DNA from 2 places in the Mesorhizobium sp. M0139 genome. Region 1 is predicted to be linked to the other one. Evidence: predicted binding sites of a transcription regulator. Region 1 holds the regulator's gene; the other holds the start of a gene.
What was found. The regulator PhoB, encoded in region 1, activates phosphate uptake and scavenging genes when phosphate is short. The targets are predictions, from matches to a motif close to TGTCATNNANCTGTCAT.
Positions count from the first base shown of each region.

Region 2: the regulator PhoB is predicted to act here: its motif matches at 1,903-1,919, upstream of NKJ58_RS16865 (ceramide glucosyltransferase).

Region 1 covers NZ_JAMYTN010000011.1:188,235-191,646, reverse strand. Annotated here, with positions in the region: gene pstB (phosphate ABC transporter ATP-binding protein PstB) at 1-770, shown strand, start outside; gene phoU (phosphate signaling complex protein PhoU) at 812-1,516, shown strand; gene phoB (phosphate regulon transcriptional regulator PhoB) at 1,533-2,222, shown strand; gene NKJ58_RS20280 (ROK family protein) at 2,253-3,412, opposite strand, start outside.
Region 2 covers NZ_JAMYTN010000009.1:51,516-54,927, reverse strand. Annotated here, with positions in the region: gene argF (ornithine carbamoyltransferase) at 1-239, shown strand, start outside; gene NKJ58_RS16875 (Hsp33 family molecular chaperone) at 333-1,364, shown strand; gene apaG (Co2+/Mg2+ efflux facilitator ApaG/CorD) at 1,406-1,798, opposite strand; gene NKJ58_RS16865 (ceramide glucosyltransferase) at 2,020-3,171, shown strand; gene NKJ58_RS16860 (O-succinylhomoserine sulfhydrylase) at 3,183-3,412, opposite strand, start outside.

The sequences.
Region 1 (3,412 bases):
CCAAGTCGAACGAAGTCATCAAGATGCGCGGCGACAAGGTCGGCGTCTTCTACGGCGAGAAGCAGGCGTTGTTCGACGTCAATCTCGACGTGCGTCAGAACCAGGTGACGGCGCTGATCGGCCCGTCCGGCTGCGGCAAGTCGACCTTCCTGCGCTGCCTCAACCGCATGAACGACACCATCGATTTGGCGCGGGTGACCGGCAAGATCACGCTCGATGAAGACGACATCTACGACAAGAACATCGATGTCGTCGAACTGCGCGCCCGCGTCGGCATGGTGTTCCAGAAACCCAACCCGTTCCCGAAGTCGATCTACGAGAACGTCGCCTACGGCCCGCGCATCCATGGGCTGGCCAAGCGCAAGTCCGACATGGACCAGATCGTCGAGCAGAGCCTGAAGAAGGCGGCGATCTGGAACGAGGTCAAGGACCGCCTGCAGGAGCCCGGCACCGGCCTGTCCGGCGGCCAGCAGCAGCGCCTGTGCATCGCGCGCGCCATCGCCGTGTCGCCGGAGGTGATCCTGATGGACGAGCCCTGCTCGGCGCTCGATCCGATCGCCACCGCCCGTGTCGAGGAGCTGATCGACGAACTGCGCCAGAACTACACGATCGTCATCGTCACCCACTCGATGCAGCAGGCGGCGCGCGTGTCGCAGCGCACGGCGATGTTCCATCTCGGCTATCTCGTCGAGGAGGGCGCCACCGACAAGATGTTCACCAACCCCGACGACAAGCGCACCCAGGACTACATTACCGGCCGCTTCGGCTGAGCCGTCCGGCGGGTGAATTTTCAGGCACGAGGACCAAGATCATGGGTGAACATACCGTCGCCTCCTTCGATGAAGAGCTCGGGCAGATCAGCAAGCTGATCCGCGACATGGGCGATCTGGCAGGCTCGATGGTCAGCGGCTCGACCAGGGCGCTGCTCAATTCGGACAATGCGCTGGCACAGCGTGTCGTTTCCGACGACGCCATCATGGATGCGCGCCAGCGCGAACTGGACGACCGCGCCATCACGCTGATCGCCAAGCGCCAGCCGATGGCCAACGATCTGCGCGCCGTGGTCGGCTCGATCCGCATGGCGGGCGACCTCGAGCGCATCGGCGACCTCGCCAAGAACATCGCCAAACGCGTCGGCACCGTGGGCTTGAGCGTCACGCCGCGCGACCTCTCGCACTCCATCGATGCCATGGCGCAACTGGTGCTGATCCAGGTGCAAGGCGTCGTCGAGGAATATGCCGCCACCGATGCGGCAGCGCTTGCAAAACTCAGGAATGACGACGAGCGCATCGACGTCAAATACACGTCCGTGTTTCGTGAGCTTTTGACCTACATGATGGAAGACCCTCGCAACATCACCGCCTGCACGCATCTCTTGTTCTGCGCCAAGAATCTTGAGCGCATCGGCGATCATGTCACCAACATCGCCGAAAATGCGTATTATGTGCTGACCGGCCAGCAATTGCCCGCCAATCGTCCGAAGCAGGACGAGACGGCGATGGCCACGCCGGCCTGATGAGGGTGAACTGCCTATGATCGCGCCACGCATCATGGTCGTGGAGGACGAGGAGCCGCTGGGCGTGCTCCTCCGCTACAACCTCGAATCCGAAGGCTATCAGGTCGAGGTGGTGACACGCGGCGACGAGGCCGAGATCCGCCTGCAGGAAAACGTGCCCGATCTCCTGGTGCTCGACTGGATGGTGCCCGCTGTTTCCGGCATCGAGCTCTGCCGGCGGCTTAGAGTGCGGCCCGAAACCGAGCGGCTGCCGATCATCATGCTGACCGCGCGCGGTGAGGAAAGCGATCGCGTGCGCGGCCTGTCCACCGGTGCCGACGACTATCTGGTCAAGCCATTCTCGACGCCGGAGTTCATGGCGCGCGTGAAGGCGCTGCTGCGCCGGGCCAAGCCGGAAGTGCTGTCCAGCGTGCTCAAGGTCGGCGACATCGTGCTCGACCGCGAGTCGCACCGTGTCTACCGCAAGAAGAGCGAGATCAGGCTCGGACCGACCGAGTTCCGGCTGCTCGAATTCATGATGCGCCATCCCGGCCGCGTGTTCTCGCGCAGCCAACTGCTCGACAATGTCTGGGGCGAGACGATCTATATCGACGAGCGAACCGTCGACGTCCATGTCGGGCGCTTACGCAAAGCGGTCAACAACGGCCGCATGCCGGATGTCATCCGTACCATTCGCGGCGCCGGCTACGCGATCAGGGAAGACTAGGATGCTGCGCGTCGCGCCGTTGCCGGCCATTCAGGCGACATGCTTGCCGGATTTGGCCTGAATGCCCGGCGCGAAAATCTCCTGATCGACGAAGCCGAGCGCGCGCATGGCACAGCCTTCGCGGATCAGCGGCAGCTCGTTGGGCTCGGTGTCGAAGGAGATCGATTTCGAGTGCTGGCCGCCGGCGGTCTGGGCGATCGCTTCGCGCAATGCCGGTTCGATCAAGTCGAAGGCGGCGGCGCTGACGCCGACCATGGCGACGGGTGCCGGATCGATCAGTGCAAACAGGCTGCCGAGGCCGAAGCCGAGCGCCTCGCCGGCCCTGCGATAGGCTTCGCGCTCCGGGCCATCGGTTTCGCGGGCGCGCGCGGCGAGTGCGCGCATATCAGCGTCGCCGATATCGACCGGCTCGGCATCTTCGCTCATCATTTTGGCGCTGCGCCAGATGGCGTAGTTTCCGGCATAGGCCTCGACGCAGCCGCGCCGCCCGCAGCGGCAGAGCGCGCCGCCCGGACGGTGGATCATGTGGCCGAACTCGCCGCCCGAGGAATGGGTGCCGGTGAACAGTTCGCCTTTCAGCACCAGGCCCATGCCGATGCCGTGCGATAAGAGGATGGCGATAAAATTGTCGCGGTAGCGCTCGGGCTGGCGCCATTGCAGCGCCACCGCCATCATGTTGCAATCGTTCTCCATGGTGGCAGGAATGCCGAATTCCGCTTCCAACATGTCGGCGAAGGCAATGTCGGTCAGTGGCGTGATCGGCGACCACAGCATGGCGCGCGCCTGCGAATCGGTGATGCCCTGGATGCCCATGGCAATGCGGGCGATGCTCTGGACATCGAGGTCGGGATCCTCAAGCCGCCGCCGGACGATTGCTACGCATTCGCCAATCAGCTCGTCGCGCGGCTTGGTCAGCGTGTCCAGCCGGCGCTGTTCCTCGGCGACGACGTGGCCGGCATAGTCGATGACGGTGACGGACAGGAAATTGAGCGACAGCACGACGGTCATCACCGCCGCCGCTTCCGGGTTGAGACCAAGGCCCACCTGCGGCCGGCCGCGTTTCAGTGCGCCGGTCTCGCCAGGTTTGCCTTCAATCAGGATGCCTTCTTGAATCAGATCAGACGAGATTGCCGATATGGTCGAGTGGCTGAGGCCGGTGGTCGCCGCAATCTCGGTCCGCGACGGCTGGC
Region 2 (3,412 bases), on a different contig from region 1:
TGTCGATGGGCCAGGAACACCGCGCCCGCGGCCACAATGTCTTCTCGCCCTATCAGGTCAATGCGGCGCTGATGGCGAGGGCCAAGCCCGACGCCCTGTTCATGCACTGCCTGCCGGCGCATCGCGGCGAGGAAGTCACCGACGAGGTCATCGACGGTCCGCATTCGGTGGTCTTCGACGAAGCCGAGAACCGGCTCCACGCCCAGAAGGCGGTTTTGGCCTGGTGTCTGGGCGCTTGATCTCCAAGCGCTTGATCCGGGGCGGCGCGATGCCTATTTGCGTCCCATCACGCAAATCAAGCGCGTTTGGACGCATGCACCCCTCCGGGCCGCATGGCCGCGCCCTGGAGCTTTGTCATGTTGGAAACGCATCAAGTGACTGAACATCACCCCAAACTCGGCGAGTTCGGCTATGCCGGCGACGATCATGTCGTGCCCTTCGAGGTAGGCCCGCTCGACGTGCGCGGCCGCACCGTGCAGCTCGGGCCGATGCTCGACGCCATCCTCAACCGTCATGACTATCCCGAGCCGGTCGCCCGCCTGCTGGCGGAAGCCTGTGTGCTGACGGTGCTGCTCGGCACCTCGCTCAAATTCGAGGGCAAGTTCATCCTGCAGACCCGCACCGACGGGCCTGTCGACATGCTGGTCGCGGATTTCTCCACGCCCTCGGCATTGCGCGCCTATGCGCGCTTCGATGCCGACCGGCTGGAGGCCCTGGTGGCCGCAGGCCAGACCTCGCAGCAGACGCTGCTGGGCAGCGGCGTTTTGGCGCTGACCATCGACCAGGGGGCGCACACGCAGCGCTATCAGGGCATCGTCCAGCTCGACGGCGAGACGCTGGAAGACGCCGCGCGCACCTATTTCCGCCAGTCGGAGCAGATCCCGACCGACCTCAGGCTGTCGGTGGCCAAGCTGCTGACGCCAGGTCCCGGCGGCGCTCGTGAGCAGTGGCGCGCCGGCGGCATCCTGGCGCAGTTCCTGCCGCAGTCGCCCGAGCGCATGCGCGTGCCCGACATTTCGGGGGGCGACGGCGATCCGCGCGACGTGATGAACGAGCCGGCCGACAATTCTTGGCGCGAGCTGGTGGCGCTGCTCGGCACCATCGAGCCGACCGAGCTGATCGACCCGACCATCGGCGCCGAGCGGCTGCTCTACAGGCTGTTCCACGAACATGGCGTGCGCGTCTTCGGCGGCGTGCCGGTTGCCGACCAATGTTCCTGCTCAAGGGACAAGATACGCGGCATCCTCGAGGGGTTTTCCGCGCAGGAAATCAAGGACAGCACCGAAGATGGCGGCATCCACGTCGCCTGCGAGTTCTGCTCGAAGCAGTACGACTTCGACCCGGCGGAGTTTGCAACTCAGTAGCATCTCTTCCTTCTCCCCGTATAGTGACGGGGAGAAAACCCCTAATTCACCGTCCGTCGGGTCCCCGGCAGATCCAGCGAAAACGCGGGAATAGCGACGTCGAACGTCTCGCCCTTTTTGTTGCGCATGGTGTAGTGGCCGACCATGAAACCGGAGGGCGTCGAGAGCGGGCAGCCTGACGTGTATTGATAGCTGTCGCCGGGATTGAGCTCAGGCTGGTCGCCGACCACGCCGGCGCCGCGCACTTCCTCGACCCGGCCGCTGCCGTCGGTGATGTGCCAGTAACGCGCCATAAGCTGCACGAAATCGTCCGACTGGTTGTCGATCGTCACCTGGTAGCCCCAGACATAACGGTTCTCCGCCGGATCCGAGCGGTCCTCCAGGTAGAACGGTCTGACCTGCACTTCGATGTTGCGCGTGACGGCGCGGTACATGGGCTGCTCCGGTTGCGCAGCAGGGAACATTTGTCGCGCCATGCGGTTTGATACGCGCAGAGCGGCATGTCCTGCCAGCCTCAAAGCGCAGTGCCGACAAACAATGTCATTTAAGTGACACATGACAATGTTGGTGTGCGCAAACCTTGCCGGCGACTCAAGGCCCATCTGTCGACTGACAAAGCAGCCGCGAGCGGCTTTTCCGGAGTGACCAGATCTCGATGGAACCAGCTCTCACAGCCGCCTTCGCTTCCTCCGCTTTGCTTCTTTCCAATCTCGCAAGCATCCTGCTTGCTTCGTCGAAACTGCAAGCGCGTCGCCTTATCCCTCCGCCGTCCGGCGAGCAGCCACCGGTCTCGATCGTCGTGCCGTCGCGCGGCGTGGAGCCGTTCACACAAGAGACGCTGCAGCGAGCCTTCTCGCTCGACTGGCCGCGCTACGAACTGATCTTCTGCGTCGCTCACGCCGACGATCCCGTCGTCAAACTGATAAACAGGGCGATCGTCCTGTTTCCCAACGTGCCGGCCCGGCTGCTGATCGGCGACGACCGCGTCAGCAGCAACCCGAAGCTCAACAACTGCGTCAAGGGCTGGGAAGCGGCGCTCTATCATTGGGTTATTCTCGCGGATTCCAACGTGCTGATGCCTAGGGATTACGTCCAGCACATGATGGCGGCTTGGCGGACCAATACCGGGCTTATCTGCTCGACGCCGATCGGCTCTCGGCCGGATGGCTTTTGGGCCGAGGTCGAATGCGCGTTCCTCAACACGCTGCAGGCGCGCTGGCAATATGCCGGCGAGGCGCTCGGTCTCGGCTTTGCCCAAGGCAAGAGCATGCTGTGGAACAAGCCGATGCTCGATACCAGTGGCGGTATCCGCGCGCTGGCCGCCGAGATCGCCGAGGATGCTGCTGCAACCAAGCTGGTCAACGGACTGGGCCTGCGCGTCAATCTCGTTGCCTCGCCTTTCGAGCAACCACTGGGGCAGCGCCGACTTGCCGACATCTGGTCGCGCCAGGCGCGCTGGGCGCGGTTGCGCCGCGTCACTTTCCCGCTGTTTTTCGCACCCGAGATCCTGACCGGCGTCGCCGTGCCGTTGGCGTTGGCGCTGGTGGCGGCCGCAAGTGCCGGCATCAGCCTGCCGGCCACGGTGTTGGCCGTGCTGACGGCGGCCTACATTCCCGAATGCGCGCTGGCCGCGGCCAAGGGCTGGCACCTGTCGCTGCGCATGGTCCCGGCGATGATGGTGCGCGACATGATGCTTCCCGCCATCTGGGCGCGCGGCTGGCTGAGCGGCGCCGTCGACTGGCGCGGCAACATCATGACCATCGGCACCAAGACGGCCGAACTGGAAGAGGTTTCGTCGGGAGCGTGACGCCTCGCGGCCTATCCGGCTGCCTTCAGCGCCTGCGCAACGTCCTCCAGCAGATCGTCCGTATCCTCAAGACCGACCGACAGCCTGAGCGTTCCCGGCCCGATGCCAAGCTCGGCGCGAGCTTCGTCGCTGAGGTTCTTGTGCGTGGTGGTCGCCGGATGGGTGATCAGGCTCTTGGCGTCGCCGAGATTGTTGGAGATCAGCACGATGTCGAGCGCGTTCTGCAAGGCGAAGGCCGCCT